DNA from 4 places in the Streptomyces sp. NPDC088252 genome. Region 2 is predicted to be linked to each of the others. Evidence: riboswitches for the same ligand, from Rfam matches in the RefSeq annotation. Region 2 holds a riboswitch; each other region holds the start of a gene.

Region 1 (4,207 bases), on a different contig from region 2:
TCGCCCACGCCGGGCCCGACGGCCCGCCGCTGGAGCTGCTGCGCGCCGACGCCGCCGCCTGGGCGCTGCCCGCCCGCGACGGCTGGCGGCTGAGCCGGCTGCACGGCCGCTGGGCGGCGGAGTCCCGGCTCGCACGGGCGGAGCTGACGTACGGCGAAAGCGTCATCTCCAGCAGGCGTGGCCATACGGGCCACCAGTACCTGCCGTGGGTCGCACTCGATGCCGACGGTGCGGCGACCGAGGAGAGCGGAGAGGTGTACGGATGCGCGCTCGGCTGGTCCGGGTCGTGGCGGATCTCCGTACAGCGGCTCCCCGACGGGCTCGTGCAGATCACCGGCGGCGCGGGCTACGACGACTCCGGGCTGCTGCTGCTCGGACCGGGGGAGTCCTACGTCACACCCGTCTTCGCCGGGCTGTGGAGCGCGGAGGGGTTCGGCGGGGCGAGCCGGGCCTGGCACACCTGGCAGTTGGCCCATGTGATCCCGGACGCCGAGAGTCTGCGGCCGGTGCTCTACAACTCCTGGGAGGCGACCGGCTTCGACATCTCGCAGGAGCAGCAGCGCGCCCTCGCCGAGCGGGCCGCCGCGATGGGTGTCGAACTGTTCGTCGTGGACGACGCGTGGTTCGGCCGTCGCACCAGTGACCGGGCGGGGCTCGGGGACTGGACGCCGAATCCGGCCCGCTTCCCCGGCGGGCTGAAGCCGCTCGCCGACGAAGTGCACGGTCTCGGAATGCAGTTCGGCATCTGGGTCGAGCCGGAAATGGTCAATGCCGACAGCGATCTCTATCGCGCACACCCGGACTGGGTGCAGCACTTCCCCGGCCGGACGCGTACCGAGTTCCGTAATCAGCTGGTGCTCAATCTGGCCCGCACCGATGTGCGGGACCATCTCTACGAGCAATTGGACACGTTGCTCTCCAGCGCGCCCGTGGACTATGTGAAATGGGACTTCAACCGCTCCTTCACCGATGCGGGCTGGCCCGGCGAGGAGTATCCGCAGAAGCTCTGGGTCGAGCATGTGCACGCCCTCTACGCGCTGATCGACCGACTCCGGGCCGCGCACCCCTCGGTCGCCTTCGAGTCCTGCTCGGGCGGCGGCGGCCGGATCGATCTGGGGATTCTGTCCCGCACGGACCAGGTGTGGACCTCCGACAACACCGACCCGCTCGACCGCCTCGCCATCCAGGAGGGCTTCGGTCAGATCCATCCGGCCCGGGTGATGGCCGCCTGGGTCACCGACAGTCCGAACGTCCAGCTCAACGACCGGGTCAGCTCGCTGCGCTTCCGCTTCGTGAGCGCGATGGCCGGTGTGCTCGGGGTCGGCGGGGACCTCACCGAATGGAGTGAGGGCGAACTCGCCGAGGCGCGGGACTGGGTGGGCCTCTACAAGGAGATCCGGCCGGTGGTGCAGCACGGCTCCCTGTACCGGCTGCGCGCCCCGCGGGGCGGACTCAGTGCGCTCCAGTACGTCCACGGGGAGGAGAGCGTGGTCCTGATGTGGCTGGAGGCGCAGAGGTACGGGGAGCGGCCCCCGGCCCTCAGGCTGCGCGGGCTCGACCCCGCGGCGATGTACACCTGCCTGGACACCGGGGCGGTGCACCACGGCTCGGTGCTGCTGCACCAGGGGCTGCACACCGGGCTTCAGGGGGATCTCGACGCGGGGGTACTGAGGCTGCGGCGCGAGCGATGAACGTGATGTGTCCGTAATGCGTAGATTCACCCCGAACTCGCACTGTTTGTCGGGTGGATGGTCGCCCTCTCGTGAGCGGGATCATATCCGTGACGGTGTGTGCTGGCGGGGTGGTCGGGTATTCCGTGCGCGGCGCGGAAATTCAAGATCCTCGATCCACGGAGTGTGACCGGAATTCCGCGTCGAATTCTCGGCGCGGATTCCGGTGCGGAACCGGTGGCTTGTTCTCGCCGTCCCGACTCGCTTACGGTCGCCGTCAATCCGGTCGGACCGCCTAATCCTGCCGCCGTCCGGAATTCGCACCCACTCATCGTGTGGCAGGAGCGGGGGAACCAGGTAGGCCGCCGATCGGAGAAATCCGGCCGGCTCGGGGTGAAGTCGCGCTCGGCGCGGCCGGGCATCTCCAGCCCGAACCCGACAGCTCACCTCGTAGGCGCCGGAGAGGAAACACCCCATGCCCATATCGGGTAAGCATCGTCGTACGAAGTCCAGCGTCATCGCCCGTGGTGTCGCCGCCGCAGGCGCCGGTGGCGCCGTCATCGCGCTGCCGCTGCTCGGCGCCACCGGTGCCCACGCCGCGGAACAGGCCGCCCCGGCCGCCGCCGCGCAGTCCGCCTCCATCGCCGCGCATGCCGCCCCGGCCCAGCCGGTCGCGCAGCAGCAGGCCGCCACCACGACCTACTCCGTCGTCTCCGGCGACTACCTGTCGAAGATCGCCGCCGAGCACAAGATCGAGGGCGGCTGGCAGAAGCTGTACCAGGACAACCGCGAGGTCGTCGGCAACGACCCCGGTCTGATCTTCCCGGGCATGAAGCTGACGCTCGGCGGCAAGGCGTCGGCCGACGACGCGGCCACCGGCGCCGGCGCGGGATCGGCCCTCCCCTCGAAGGCCCTCTCGGTTCCCTCGTCGGTCGTGGAGAAGTCCGCCCCGGCCAAGTCCGCCCCGGCCAAGGAGTCCAAGACCTCCGCCCCGGCCGCCCAGAGCAGCGGCTCCGGCTACGCCCACCCGGTTCCCGGCAACCACACCACCGGTTACCGCGCCTCCGGCTCCAACTGGTCCAGCGGCAGCCACACCGGGATCGACTTCCCCGTCTTCACCGGCACCAGCGTGAAGGCCATCACCTCCGGCACCGTCGTCACCGCCGGCTGGGGTGGCGCGTACGGCAACCAGGTCGTCATCAAGCACGCCGACGGCCACTACTCGCAGTACGGTCACCTGTCCTCGATCTCCGTCTCGGCGGGCCAGTCCGTGAGCACCGGTCAGCAGATCGGGCTCTCCGGCGCCACCGGCAACGCCACCGGACCGCACCTGCACTTCGAGGTCCGCACGGGCCCGGCGTACGGTTCGGACATCGACCCGATCGCCTTCCTGGCTTCGCACGGCATCTACGTCTGAGCCGAACAGCCGGGCAGTTGAACAACCGGCGTCCTTCGTCCGGATCGGGCCGGATCGGCGTGCCGGGCACGCGAGCCCGGCGTGATCCGGACGACAGGCCCTGGGGGTGACCCGAGCCGCACAGAAGGGGCGGTGCGCGGCAGCGCACCGCCCCTTCTGCTTATTCCCCCTTTACCAAAACCTGACCGGGTGGCCTATCTCACCACCCGTCAACCCCTTATTACGGTCGCGTAGGTCACATTCGGCGGTGCAGGATAAGCGTTTGTGGCAGACGATTCGAGAAATAATCAACGTGGCGTCATCAACCGACATGGTGTCATCGGGTCGTACGCGGCGATTGGCGACAGCTTCACCGAGGGGGTCGGCGACCCCGGCCCGGACGGAACCTTTGTCGGCTGGGCGGACCGGTTCGCGGTGCTTCTCGCGGACCAGCTCCCGGACCCCGGTACGGCGACGGACACCGAAGGCTCCGCGCACGGGAATTTCAGGTACGCCAATCTCGCCGTACGCGGACGACTCCTGGACCAGATCGTCGAGGAGCAGGTGCCGCGCGCCAAGGAGCTCGCACCCGACCTGGTCAGCTTCTGCGCGGGCGGCAACGACATCATCAGGCCCGGCACCGACCCCGACGACGTCGCCGAGCGCTTCGAGCGTGCGGTCGCGGAGCTGACCGGATCGGTCGGCACCGTCCTGGTCACCACCGGCTTCGACACCCGTGGCGTTCCCGTGCTGCGCCATCTGCGTGGCAAGATCGCCACCTACACCGCCCATGTGCGGTCCATCGCCGACCGTTACGACTGCCCGGTCCTCGACCTGTGGTCGCTGCGGTCCGTTCAGGACAGGCGCGCCTGGGACGACGACCGGCTCCATCTGTCGCCCGAGGGACACACCAGGGTCGCGCTGCGGGCCGCCCAGGTCCTCGGCCTCGACGTGCCGGCCGACCCCGACCAGGAATGGCCCCCGCAGGCACAGCGCGGCACGCTCGAAGTCCGGCGCGACGACATCCACTGGGCACGCGAGTACCTGGTGCCGTGGATCGGCCGTCGGCTGCGGGGCGAGTCCTCCGGCGACCACGTCGAGGCGAAGCGGCCGGACCTCCTGCCGCTCTAGTGCTGTGGCC
Region 2 (4,207 bases):
CATCAGCGTGTTGAACCGCTTGACGGCGTTGGCCGACCGGGCCGCCATGCCGTACGCCTCGTCGACCCGGCGCAGCGCCTGCGGGAAGGTGATCTTCTCGCGCAGGGACAGCGCGTCGATCATCGCCTCGGCGCGGTCGCCGATGCCGCGCTTGGGCACATTGAGGATGCGGCGCAGCGGGACGGTGTCCTCGGGGTTGGCGAGAACCCGGAGGTAGGCCAGGACGTCCCGGACCTCCTTGCGCTCGTAGAAGCGCACGCCGCCGACGACCTTGTAGGGCAGGCCGACGCGGATGAAGATCTCTTCGAAGACCCGGGACTGCGCGTTCGTACGGTAGAAGATCGCGACGTCGCCGGCCTTGGCGTCGCCCGCGTCGGTCAGCCGGTCGATCTCGTCGGCGACGAACTGGGCCTCGTCGTGCTCGGTGTCGGCGACGTAGCCGGTGATCCGGGCGCCCGTGCCGGCGTTCGTCCAGAGGTTCTTGGGGCGGCGGCTCTCGTTGCGCTCGATGACCGCGTTGGCGGCGGACAGGATCGTCTGCGTGGAGCGGTAGTTCTGCTCCAGCAGGATCGTCGTCGCGTTCGGGTAGTCCTCCTCGAACTGGAGGATGTTGCGGATGGTCGCGCCGCGGAACGCGTAGATCGACTGGTCCGCGTCACCGACGACGCACAGCTCGGCGGGGGCGTCGCGCTCGCCGGCCGGGCCGACCAGTTCGCGTACGAGGGTGTACTGGGCGTGGTTGGTGTCCTGGTACTCGTCGACCAGGACGTGCCGGAAGCGGCGGCGGTAGTGCTCGGCGACGTCGGGGAACGCCTGCAGCAGGTGGACCGTCGTCATGATGATGTCGTCGAAGTCCAGCGCGTTGGCCTCGCGCAGCCGTGACTGGTACATCGCGTAGGCCTGGGCGAGGGTCTTCTCGAAACCGTCCGCGGCCTGGCCGGCGAAGGTCTCCTCGTCGATCAGTTCGTTCTTCAGGTTGGAGACCTTGGCCGTGAACGACTTCGGCGGGAAGCGCTTCGGGTCGAGGTCGAGATCACGGCAGACCAGGGCCATCAGCCGCTTGGAGTCGGCGGCGTCGTAGATCGAGAACGACGAGGTGAAGCCGAGCTTCTTCGACTCGCGGCGCAGGATGCGTACGCACGCGCTGTGGAAGGTCATGACCCACATGGCGTTGGCGCGCGGTCCGACGAGCTGTTCGACGCGCTCCTTCATCTCGCCCGCGGCCTTGTTGGTGAAGGTGATCGCCAGGATCTGGCCGGGATGCACCCCGCGCTCGGCGAGGAGGTGGGCGATCCGGTGGGTCAGCACCCGGGTCTTGCCGGAGCCCGCCCCGGCGACGATGAGCAGGGGGGAGCCGGCGTGGACCACCGCGGCGCGCTGTTCGGTGTTCAGCCCGTCGAGGAGCGCCGCGGAGTCGATGACGGGGCGGTGCGCGCCGTCACGGTAGTACGCGTCCCTGGGCGGCGAGGGCCCGTCGAAGACGCCCGCGAAGAGGTCCTCCGGCACCGCTTCGGGTGCGGAGTCCTCGGGGGGCGGCGGGGGCTCTTCCTCCGAGTGCTGGAGGCCGGCCAGGAAGCTGTCGTCAAAGAGGCTGCTCATCGCTTGTCGAGTCTAGGCCGCCGCACCGACACGTGACTGCCGCTCGGCGAACCGCACCCGGCCACCGGGCACGCAAAGAGAGTGGACATCCACGCCCCGTGTGGAATTCCGGGCCGCGACCACGCTCGCCACCCTCGCCCCGCAAAGGTCACGAAAACGTATCGGGCATATCGAACATCGACCTTCACAGCGGCACCACGGGTTGGCTACCGTGCTCGACCGGGTGGCCCGTACCCCCTGAGGCGAACCACGCCGAGCAGGCCCCCGCGCCGAATCCGGGCTGCCCTCACGGACGTCCGGAGCCGGGGACCCATACGCGTCACCGGGGTGAATCGGTCCTTATCCCCCACTCGGACCGTAGGGCAGCCTTCCGTTCCGCCCGAACCCGACAGCTGACCCGGTAGGCGGTCCACGGAAGGAGATGCCGTCTTGGCATCGCATCGCAAACCGCGCACCCGGATGCGCACCACCGCACCGGCCGTCGGCCTCACGACGGCCGCGCTGGCGTCCGTGACCCTGCTCTCCACGCAGAGCGCCACGGCGGCCCCCGCTCCGAAGCCCAGCATCGAGGACGTCCAGAAGAAGGTCGACGACCTCTACCGGCAGGCGGGCACCGCGACCCAGCGGTACAACCAGGCGAAGGAGGCCTCCGCCGCCCAGCGCACCAAGGTGGACGCCCTCCTGGACGACGTGGCGAAGCGCGCCGACGAACTCAACGAAGCCCGCAGGACGCTCGGCGCCTACGCGGCCGCGCAGTACCGCACCGGGTCCCTCACGCCGAGCGCCACCTTCTTCCTGGCCGACGACCCGCAGTCGTACTTCGACCAGAGCCAGCTGATGAACCGGATGACCGCTCAGCAGCAGAAGGCGGTCACGGACTTCCGCGCCCAGCAGACGAAGGCCTCGAAGAAGCGCGCCGAAGCGGTGCGCGGCCTGGAGGCGCTGACCACGACGCAGGCCACGCTGCGCACCAGCAAGCAGAACGTCCAGCAGAAGCTGGGCGAGGCGCAGACGATGCTGTCGAAGCTGACCGCCGAGGAGAAGGCGCGGCTCGCGGCGTTGGAGCGGAAGAAGGAGGCGGAGGCCGAGCGCAAGGCGGAGGAACTGGCGCGGCAGCAGGCCGCCGCCGAGGCGGAGGCGGACCGCAAGGCCGAGGAGGCCGCCAAGGCGGCGGGATCCGGCAGCGGTGCGGGGGCGGGAGCCGGGACCGGCTCGGACAGCAGCGCCACCACCAAGGCGGAGAAGGTCCTCGCCTTCGCCAGGGCCCAGCTGGGCAAGCCGTACGTCTGGGGTGCGACGGGCCCGTCCTCGTACGACTGCTCCGGACTCACCCAGGCCGCGTGGAAGGCCGCGGGAGTCGACATCCCGCGCACCACCTGGGACCAGGTGAAGATCGGCACCGAGGTCGCCACGGCGGATCTGCGTCCGGGCGACCTCGTCTTCTTCTACGACGACATCAGCCACGTCGGCATCTACAAGGGCGACGGAATGATGATCCACGCGCCGAAGCCGGGCGCGAACGTGCGCGAGGAGTCGATCTACTACATGCCGATCCACGGCAGCGTGCGGCCGGCCTAGGCCCGCTCCTCGCTCCCCCGCGGTCGGCGCGTGGGCCGGTCCACGCGCCGACCGGCCGGGCCCCGGCCCGGCGCCGCGCTGGTCGCGATCCGCAGACCTCGGACCGCGACACTCGGAGCTCAGGACTCGGGGCCCGGACCGCGGCTCCCGGCCGCCGAACGCCGGGCCGCGGTCCCCGGGCCCTCGGACCCTCAGGTCCAGAGCGTGGCGATGAAGATGTTGGCGAGCGTCAGCCCGCCCACCGCCGCGAAGGCTCCCTTGTCGACCTTCTCCTCGTCCCGCTTGACGTAGACGAGCGCGAGGATGACGACCAGGAGCAGCAGCTTGACCCCGATTTTGATGTTGTTCACGTGGTGGCCATCGGCCTCGTTGAGCCCGACCAGCGCGACCCCGGTGACCAGCATCGTCAGCGCGCCGTGCAGCATCGCCGGGACGAACCGGGCCGTGCCCGCGCCCATCGCCTTCATCTGGGTCAGGAAACCGCCCAGCAGCGAGGCGATACCGATGATGTGCAGGGCGACGAAGACATGAATGAGTACGTCCATGAGGCCGCAGCCTAGCCCCGCCCATATCACCACTCCGCAGGCAGGTGCGGCTTCTTGGCGCTTCACTCGTGTCTGCACCAATTGCCTGACTCTGTTGTCATTTTTCCGATCAGATACAGACAACGCCGCGCCAAATTCGGGCAATAAGCGTCATTACAACTCTTCCCCGTGCCCCGGGTTTAGCGTCCCTGAGCAGGTGACCGTCTTCACCGCCGCTCCGCCCCCGGACGGCACGCCGGTCACCCCGCCGGGGATCCGGCGGTGGGCCGCCCCGCCGTGGGTGACCCGCCGCCGGATCCCGGGCGGGCCCGCCGGTAGTCCCCGTCGGGCAGTCACCAGGAAGGACGCACGCCCCCGTGGCAGCGCATCGGAAACCCAAGCAGCGCCCGTACACCGGCTCTGCTGCCCGCACCGCAGCCACCCTCGCCTTCGCCGGGGCCGCCACCGCCGCCGCTCTGCCAGGCTCCGCGCACGCCGATCCCCAG
Region 3 (4,207 bases), on a different contig from region 2:
GCGCGGCATGTCGGGGGCCGACCTCACCGTCCTCAACGGCACCAGCGGTGTCAATGAGATGGCCGCGGGCGTGGTCGGCCAGGGACTGGCGATCCTCCATGCGCTGCAGCGCGGCGCGAGTCCGATGAAGTCACCGGCGGTCGACGGGAAGGCCACTCCCCGTATCACCGAGACGAACTGATCCTTGGGGCCGCGCCGAAGGGGCGGGACGCGGGAGATTCGCCGAGTGGTCATGAGCGCGCCGGACATGCCGTAGAGTTGTATTCACCGACGCGGGGTGGAGCAGCTCGGTAGCTCGCTGGGCTCATAACCCAGAGGTCGCAGGTTCAAATCCTGTCCCCGCTACTGATGATTCGGGCCCGGCACGCTGCATGCGTGCCGGGTCCGAATCATTTCCCCCTGTTGCCGCCGGTCCCTGGGTACCGGTGACCGGTCGTCGGCCCTTCGGCCCTGTGAAGGGGCAGGACGGGCTGTGTGTGAGCCGGGCCACGTGCGTACCCCCATTGGCCGATGAGGAGTCGCCGCGCGCCCTTGGTCCGGTGAGCCTGGGGGTGGGGCGCGGCACCGTCCGCAGCCGAGCGCGTACCGGGCAGGAGACCACAGGTGTGGAAGCGGCTGAAGCGGCGCGGCAGACATGCCAGGGACGGTGTCCGTACCAGGCGGTTCGTCCGCGCGCTGCCCGCCCTGATGATCATCGGTGGGCTGGTGTTCGACTTCCTCACCCCGCCGACCTTCACCGCCATTCCGCTGTTCGTGGCCGCGCCGCTGATCGCCGCGCCGTTCTTCTCGCTGTCCAGCACCATCCTCACGGCCGTCGCCTCGATCCTGGCCATCATCACGCTGCGGCTGCACAGCAACACGTTGCCGCGAGCCGTGCCGTTGATCGAGCTGCTCACCCTGGTCACCGTGTCGGTCCTCGCGGTCGTCATCAACGGGGTCGTGCGGCGCAGCAACGAGCAATTGGCCTCCGCGCGGGTGATCGCGGAGACCGCCATGCGGGCCGTGCTGCCCAAACCGTCCGACCGGATCGGCGGGCTGCATGTGGCGGCGCGGTACGTGGCGGCGCAGGCGGACGAGTTCGTCGGCGGCGACCTGTTCGCCGTGGCGGACACCCCGCACGGGGTGCGGCTGGTGGTCGGGGACGTACGGGGGAAGGGGCTCGACGCCGTGGAGTCGGTGGCGGTGATCATCGGCGCGTTCCGGGAGGCGGCCGAGCAGGAGCGTTCGCTGGAGGGCGTGGCGCAGCGGCTGGAGCGGGCGCTGGCGCGAGAGGGGACGGGGCGGGGCGGGCTGGACGCGGTCGAGGGCTTCACCACCGCCGTACTGGCCGAGATCCCGTCCGGGCTGTCGCGGGTGCGGATCGTCAACCGCGGCCATCCCGAGCCGATCCTGCTGCATCCGGACGGGGCGCTGGACGTTCTGGGGCCATCGGTGCCCGCGCTGCCGCTCGGGATGGATCTGGGGGTGTGGCCCGACCGGGCGGACGAATGGGATCTGCCGGCGGGGACGACCCTGCTCCTCTACACCGATGGCCTCTCCGAAGCGCGGAACGTCGACGGGGTCTTCTACGATCCGGCGGCGCGGCTGCGCGGGCGGATCTTTCCGGGACCCGAGGAACTGCTGTCCGCCCTGACCGACGACGTGCGGCGGCACACGGGCGGCGAGACGACCGACGACATGGCACTGCTCGCGGTCGTACGTCCCGCGGAGGGGCAGCCGCACCGGCGCAGGACGGTGAAGATCGTGGGACTGGACACGATGTGACGGGTGGGGCGGGTGCGTGGTGCGGACCGGGCGGAGCCCGGGGCGCGGCATGCCACCGTCCGTAACCGAAGCGCACCGCTCCGCATAACATTTGACGCAACGTCAGAATCCGGGTAATGGCTGAGGGGCGCTCAACTCATCCGATTCCACCCGGTTATGTCACGTAAAGTCCAGGCCAAGACCGGAACGATCAGTGGGAACAGCTTGGAATCGGGCCCGGGTGTCTATTAACGTTCGATAACGCAGCGCGGTCGTCCCAGCCGTCGTCAGTGGCGGCACCGTGCGCGAGCGCCGAATTCCGCAAGGGAACCGGGGAACCACCTACATGGGGTGAATCGGACACCTGTGTCTCGTGAGAGGCAGAGGCGCCCGTAGGAGACCTTCCTGCTCCGAACCCGTCAGCTAACCCGGTAGGCGAGAAGGAAGGAAAGGAGTGCGCCCAAGTGGCGTCCAACAAGCCTGCCCCCGAGGCCCCCGCGCGGTTCACCTCCGACTTCGCCCCGGGTGCCGACTTCGGCTCCGGTTCTGACTACGGCCTCGGGTACGGCCCCGGTTTCGCTTCCGACGCCGGTTACGCAACCGCCGGGACGGGAACGGCGTTCGGCGCCAGCTACGGCACCGAGCCGGGAACGGCGTTCGGCACCGGCTACGGCACCGAGCCGGGCAGCGACTTCACCGGTGAGTTCGGGTCCGGTGAGTTGCACGGGCCCGGCGACTCGGCAGAGCTCCGCAGGGGATTTCGCGCCGACGGCGGCGGTGAGCCCGAACGAAGCCGGGAGGAGTGGAACCCCACCGAGGAGTCCGTCCGCCCCGTGCGCGGCAAGCACCGCGTCGCCAAGCAGCGCAACGGACTTGCCCGTAGCTCCACCGTGCTCGGGGTCGGCGTCATCGCGGCGGTCGGCGCGGGCGGCATGGCCACCGCGCAGAGCAAGCCGGCGGTCTCCATCTCGCTTCCCGATTCCATCGCGGACAACCTGCCCGACGCCAAGTCCCTTCCCGGCGTGGGTTCCCTGTTCTCCGGCGAGTCCGAAGCCGACAAGGCCGAGGCCGTCGCCGCGTCCGCTCCGCTCACCACCGCCGGCATCACCACCGCCGAGGCCCAGCGGGGCACGACGGACGCGGGCGAGGCGCTCCGTGCCCGTATCCTCCAGCAGGCCGAGCAGCAGCAGGACGCCGCCGACGCCGAGGCCAGGGCCGCCGAGGAGAAGGCGGCTGCGGAGAAGGCCGCCGCCGAGGCCAAGAAGCAGCAGGACGCGGCCGAGGCCAAGGTCGCCGCCGAGAAGAAGAAGGCGGCGGAAGAGGCCAAGAAGAAGGCGGAGGCCCTGCGGCTCGCCAAGCTCGCCGCGAGCTACGCCATCCCGACCACCTCGTACACGATCACCTCGACCTTCGGCGAGGCCGGCTCGATGTGGTCCTCCGGCTACCACACCGGCCTCGACTTCGCGGCGCCGACGGGTACCCCGATCAAGGCCATACACAGCGGCACGATCAAGTCGGCCGGCTGGTCCGGTTCATACGGCTACCGCACGGTGCTGGAGCTCGAAGACGGTACGGAGCTGTGGTTCTGCCACCAGTCCTCGATCGGTGTCAGTGTCGGCCAGAAGGTCACGACCGGTGACACCATCGGCCGGGTCGGCGCGACCGGCAACGTCACGGGCCCGCACCTCCATCTGGAGGTCCACACCCCGGCCGGTACGGGCATCGACCCGATGGCCTGGCTGCGCGGCAAGGGCCTCAACCCCTGATCGGCCGGCCGCCTCGCGGCCCACATGACCCGAGCCGGTTCGCCGGCCGCTGAACCCCGGCAGCCCTGACGCTCCCCCCGACGTCAGGGCTGCCGGTCGGATACGGGCCTGCCCGAAGGGCCGGCTGCCGGAATAGCGGACCCGCCGGTATCCGTTGATCCACACATGACTTCTCTTCGTAAGCTGGGCCCTTCCGATCTTCAGGTCTTCCCGCTCGCCCTCGGCGGCAACGTCTTCGGCTGGACGGCCGACGAGGCGCAGTCGTTCGCCGTGCTGGACGCCTACGCCGCGGCGGGCGGCAACTTCATCGACACCGCCGACGCATACTCGGCCTGGATCCCGGGCAATGAGGGCGGCGAGTCGGAGACCGTCATCGGGAAGTGGCTCGCGGCACGCGCCAACCGGTCGGAGATCGTCGTCGCGACGAAGGTCGGCGCCCATCCCTCGTACAAGGGGCTCGCCGCCACGAACATCAAGGCCGCGGCGGAGGAGTCGCTCCGTCGGCTCGGCACCGACCACATCGACCTCTACTACACGCACTTCGACGACGAGACCGTCCCGGTCGAGGAGATCATCAGCGCCCTCGACGAGCTGGTGAAGGAGGGCAAGGTCCGGGAGATCGCCGCCTCCAACATCAGCCCCGAGCGGCTCCAGGCGTCCCTGGACTTCTCGGAGCGCGAGGGGCTGGCCCGTTACGT
Region 4 (4,207 bases), on a different contig from region 2:
CCGGGAGTGCGCCCGACGCCGATGACGGCGACGGATCCTGGGGCGAGCAGCCGTTGCACGGAACGCGCCTCGGCCCGCTGCTCACGGCCGCGCTGGACCGCGAGCGACTCCGCGGTCGGTTCGAGGTCCAGGGTGAGATGGACGGAACCGTCCTCGAAGCTGCGCTGCTGGGTGTAGCCGGCGTCCCGGAAGACCTTGATCATCTTGTTGTTGGCGGGCAGCACCTCGGCCGCGAAGCGGCGGATGCCCCGCTCGCGGGCGACGGCCGCGATGTGTTCGAGGAGCGCCGAGGCCACGCCCCGGCCCTGATGCGCGTCCTGGACGAGGAAGGCGACCTCGGCCTCGTCGGCGGGCGCGGAGGCGGGCCTGCCCCGCGCGTCGATCCGGTCGTAGCGGACGGTCGCGATGAACTCACCGCCGACCGTGACCGCGAGGCCCACCCGGTCGACGTAGTCGTGATGGGTGAAGCGGTGCACATCACGGTCGGACAGCCGCGGGTACGGAGCGAAGAAGCGGTAGTACTTCGACTCGTCGGAGACCTGCTCGTAGAAGCTGACCAGCCGTTCGGCGTCGTCCGTGGTGATGGGCCTGATCCGCGCGGTTCCCCCGTCCCGGAGGACGACGTCCGCTTCCCAGTGGTCGGGATACGCGTGCTGCGGACTCTGCTCCGGCGAGGGCTGCATGGGCCAAGACTACGGCTCCGTCAGCGGTCGCGTAGGGCCTGGGGCCGGGGCAGTCTGAGGGGGCCGATCGGCGGTACAGCACAGGTTCTGGGCGTGCCGCGGTTCGGCCTGAGCATCGCGCACCACATGAGAGACTGGTCTAGACAACCATTGGATTCCTGAAGGGCAGAACCATGGCTGAGCGCCGCGTCAACGTCGGTTGGGCCGAGGGCCTGCACGCCCGTCCCGCTTCCATCTTCGTCCGTGCCGCCACGGCTTCCGGCGTCCCCGTGACGATCTCCAAGGCCGATGGCAACCCGGTGAACGCCGCCTCCATGCTCGCGGTGCTCGGTCTCGGCGCGCACGGCGGCGAGGAGATCGTGCTGGCATCCGAGGCCGACGACTCCGAAGCCGCCCTGGACCGCCTGGCGAAGCTGGTCGCCGAAGGTCTCGACGAGCTTCCGGAGACCGTCTGAACCATTTCCTGCAAGAGAGCCGCGGCACCCTTATTCGGGACCGCGGCTCCATGCATTTCCGAGCAGGGACGATCGAAGGAAATTCGGGCAACCTAAACAGACCCGAACGGAATTACCACCCTTTGTATACGGCACGATTATTAATTCCGAACACCTGAAGTGTTTACGGAGTGTTGCGAAGCCCTCACCCGGTCGGCGCGGGAGGCGGCCGACTGACGGCCCGGCCGGTCGGCGCCGCGCAGCCGGTGCACGGTCGTGGCCCGCTCGGCGTGCTGGGTGGCCAGCACCCTCGCCCGTTCCGCGTCGCCGCGCGCCACCGCGTCCACGATGGCTCCGTGCTCCGCCCAGGAATCCACCGGGCGGACCGGCTGGTCGACCACGTACATCCAGGCGATCTTGTGCCGCAACTGGGTGAGCGTCGCGATCAGGCTGGAACTGCCCGAAGCCTGCGCCAACGTCTCGTGGAACCAGCCGCCCAGTGAACGCAGATCCTCTCCCTCACCCCGCCTGGCCCGCTCCTGACCGAGCCTGACCAGACCGCGCAGCACCTTGAGATGCGCCTCGGTGCGGCGCTGCGCGGCGCGCGCGGCACCCAGCGGTTCCAGCAGCGCCCGGACCTCCAGAAGGTCGGCGGCCTCCTGCTCGGTGGGCTCGGCGACACAGGCTCCCGCGTGCCGACGGGTGACCACGAACCCCTCGGACTCCAGGGTGCGCAGCGCTTCCCGTACCGGGACACGGGACACCCCGTAACGGCGCGCCAGCAACTCCTCGGTGAGCCGGCTGCCGCGTTCGAAGACGCCGGAGACGATGTCGTCACGGATTGCCGTGCATACCGAATGCGCCGGAATGCGCATGTCCGAACCTCCGTCTTAATCCCCGCGAAACGCGGCCGACCGACGCCTGTTCTGCGACTCTATTGCAATGCGGCCACATTTCCGATGCCAGATGGAAATTCATGAATATCTTTTGGTCGCGCGGGGCCGGCCCGGCGGGCAGCACCATGGGCGGTTCGGGTGTCGGGCGCGGGTGTCGGGCGCGGGTGTCGGGCGCTTCGAAGGCCCCGGCGTGACGCCGGGGCCTTCGAAGGGGTGTTGCGCACGAGCGCCGGTCAGACGTCGACTCCGTGGGCGCGCAGGTACGCGACCGGGTCCATGTCGGAGCCGTACGAGGGCGTGGTCCGGGCCTCGAAGTGCAGGTGCGGCCCGGTGGAGTTGCCGGTCGAGCCGGAGAGGCCGATCCGCTGACCGGCGCCGACGCTCTGGCCGACGGAGACGCCGATCGAGGAGAGGTGGCCGTACTGCGTGTACGTACCGTCCGTCATGCGGAGGACGATGTTGTTGCCGTACGCGCCGCCCCAGCCGGCCTCGACGACCGTTCCTGCGCCGACGGCGACGACGGTGCTGCCGGACGCGGCATGGAAGTCGATGCCCGAGTGGCTGCCGGAGGACCAGAGCGAGCCGCTGGACTTGTAGCCGGTGGTGACGTACGAGCCGGCGACCGGCAGCTGGAAGGAGCCCAGACGGGTGCGCTCGGCGGACCGGGCGGCACGCGCCTTCTCGGCACGCGCCTCGGCCACGCGCTCAGCCCTGGCCTTCGCCTCCGCCGCCTTCTTCTCGGCCTCGGCCTTGCGCCGGGCCTCCGCCTTCGCCTCCGCCGCGACATCGGCCTGGTGCTTCTGCGCGTCGGCCTGGGCGGCGATCTGATCGGCGAGTGCGCCCTCGATGGCGATGATCTGGTTCAGACCGGTCTCACTGACGGAGGGGGTCCCGGTGTCCGCGGCGAGGGCCGGGGACGCCATGCCACCGATGACTCCGGTGGTCGCCAGAGCCGCGGCGCCGGCGATCTTCGCGCTCCCGCGGGTCAGTCGGCTCGGGGCACGACGCTTCCCGGCGGCACGGGTGAAAGCCATGTGGTGGCTGATCCTTTCCTTCCTTCTCGCCTACCGGGTTAGCTGACGGGTTCGGAGCAGGAAGGTCTCCTACGGACGCCCCGGCCTCACCGAGGATCAGGCATCCGATTCACCCCAGGGACTGCGTGGGTCCCCGGCTCCCCAGGCTCGCGCCTGACGGGGACTCGGCGATGACTGCCCGGTATGTCACGGTTGCGGCATACGAGTGGCGGACAGCCCGGCCGACGCTAAGCGGGGTCGCTTTCATTCACCAAACGGACAGGCCGTTTTGTAGCGCATCCCACAGGGCAGACAGGCAACCTCCCCCCAGAACGGACAAAAGGGAGACCCTGGCGAGACGCGACGCACAGGACCTCCCTCTTGTCCCGGTATGCACACCCATGGGCGCTTGTCCCGGTATGCACACCCATGGCGAATCGTGGATCTACCGGGGCGACCGGCACTCAGCCGGTGCGACCTGCTCCTACGGATGCTCCGCCGGGGCGACCCGTGCAAGGCCGGGAGCTCCGCCGGGCCGACCCGCGCGTGGCCGAGGGCTCCGCCGGTGTCCGATCGAACGTGACAGTCGCGCAGCGATCTGTGACACGCGACCGGGCAGCCGGCGCCCGCACCCGCGCCGGGTCGGCCGTCCGGCATCCGCGACGGCGTACGACGACCGTCAGCCGGCGACCACCGACACCTCTCCGATGCCCAGGGCGCGGACCGGCTCCTCGATCTGCGCAGCGTCACCGACGAGGACCGTGACCAGGCGGTCGCCCGGGAAGGCGTTGACCACCGCTGCGGTCGCCTCGACCGTTCCGGTCTCCGCGAGCCGGGCGTACAGCTGTGCCTGGTAGTCGTCCGGGAGGTGCTGCTCGACCTGGTCGGCGAGAGTGCCCGCGACGGAGGCCGCCGTCTCGAACTTCAGCGGTGCGACACCCACGAGGTTCTGTACGGCCGTCTCGCGCTCCTCATCGGTCAGCCCCTCGGCCGCCAGGGTCCGCAGGACCGTCCACAGGTCCTCCAGCGCCGGTCCGGTGGACTCCGTGTCCACCGATCCGCTGATGGCGAGCATCGCGGCACCTGTCGCCCCCGAGGCGGAGTCCGGGGCCGACGACCGCAGCACCTGGGCGAAGGCCCGCACGCCGTAGGTGTAGCCCTTCTCCTCGCGCAGCACACGG

The links. Region 2 has a riboswitch for cyclic di-AMP ahead of ACIOHC_RS23015 (NlpC/P60 family protein). Riboswitches for the same ligand answer to the same signal wherever they lie in the genome.
Positions count from the first base shown of each region.
Region 1: it holds a riboswitch for cyclic di-AMP, as region 2 does, so the genes downstream of both, ACIOHC_RS36460 (LysM peptidoglycan-binding domain-containing M23 family metallopeptidase) here and ACIOHC_RS23015 (NlpC/P60 family protein) in region 2, are expected to answer to the same signal.
Region 3: it holds a riboswitch for cyclic di-AMP, as region 2 does, so the genes downstream of both, ACIOHC_RS28950 (M23 family metallopeptidase) here and ACIOHC_RS23015 (NlpC/P60 family protein) in region 2, are expected to answer to the same signal.
Region 4: it holds a riboswitch for cyclic di-AMP, as region 2 does, so the genes downstream of both, ACIOHC_RS12785 (M23 family metallopeptidase) here and ACIOHC_RS23015 (NlpC/P60 family protein) in region 2, are expected to answer to the same signal.

Region 1 covers NZ_JBIURS010000027.1:6,186-10,392, forward strand. The annotation lists gene ACIOHC_RS36455 (alpha-galactosidase) at 1-1,691, shown strand, start outside; cyclic di-AMP (ydaO/yuaA leader) riboswitch at 1,982-2,142, shown strand; gene ACIOHC_RS36460 (LysM peptidoglycan-binding domain-containing M23 family metallopeptidase) at 2,146-3,087, shown strand; gene ACIOHC_RS36465 (SGNH/GDSL hydrolase family protein) at 3,352-4,197, shown strand.
Region 2 covers NZ_JBIURS010000011.1:43,101-47,307, reverse strand. The annotation lists gene pcrA (DNA helicase PcrA) at 1-1,599, opposite strand, end outside; cyclic di-AMP (ydaO/yuaA leader) riboswitch at 1,857-2,022, shown strand; gene ACIOHC_RS23015 (NlpC/P60 family protein) at 2,029-3,177, shown strand; gene ACIOHC_RS23010 (hypothetical protein) at 3,369-3,722, opposite strand; gene ACIOHC_RS23005 (NlpC/P60 family protein) at 4,079-4,207, shown strand, end outside.
Region 3 covers NZ_JBIURS010000016.1:157,213-161,419, forward strand. The annotation lists gene ACIOHC_RS28935 (SPFH domain-containing protein) at 1-181, shown strand, start outside; tRNA gene ACIOHC_RS28940 (tRNA-Met) at 272-345, shown strand; gene ACIOHC_RS28945 (PP2C family protein-serine/threonine phosphatase) at 604-1,764, shown strand; cyclic di-AMP (ydaO/yuaA leader) riboswitch at 2,044-2,196, shown strand; gene ACIOHC_RS28950 (M23 family metallopeptidase) at 2,463-3,509, shown strand; gene ACIOHC_RS28955 (aldo/keto reductase) at 3,675-4,207, shown strand, end outside.
Region 4 covers NZ_JBIURS010000005.1:175,948-180,154, reverse strand. The annotation lists gene ACIOHC_RS12800 (GNAT family N-acetyltransferase) at 1-683, opposite strand, end outside; gene ACIOHC_RS12795 (HPr family phosphocarrier protein) at 857-1,138, shown strand; gene ACIOHC_RS12790 (GntR family transcriptional regulator) at 1,279-1,992, opposite strand; gene ACIOHC_RS12785 (M23 family metallopeptidase) at 2,247-3,047, opposite strand; cyclic di-AMP (ydaO/yuaA leader) riboswitch at 3,060-3,227, opposite strand; gene ACIOHC_RS12780 (pitrilysin family protein) at 3,706-4,207, opposite strand, start outside.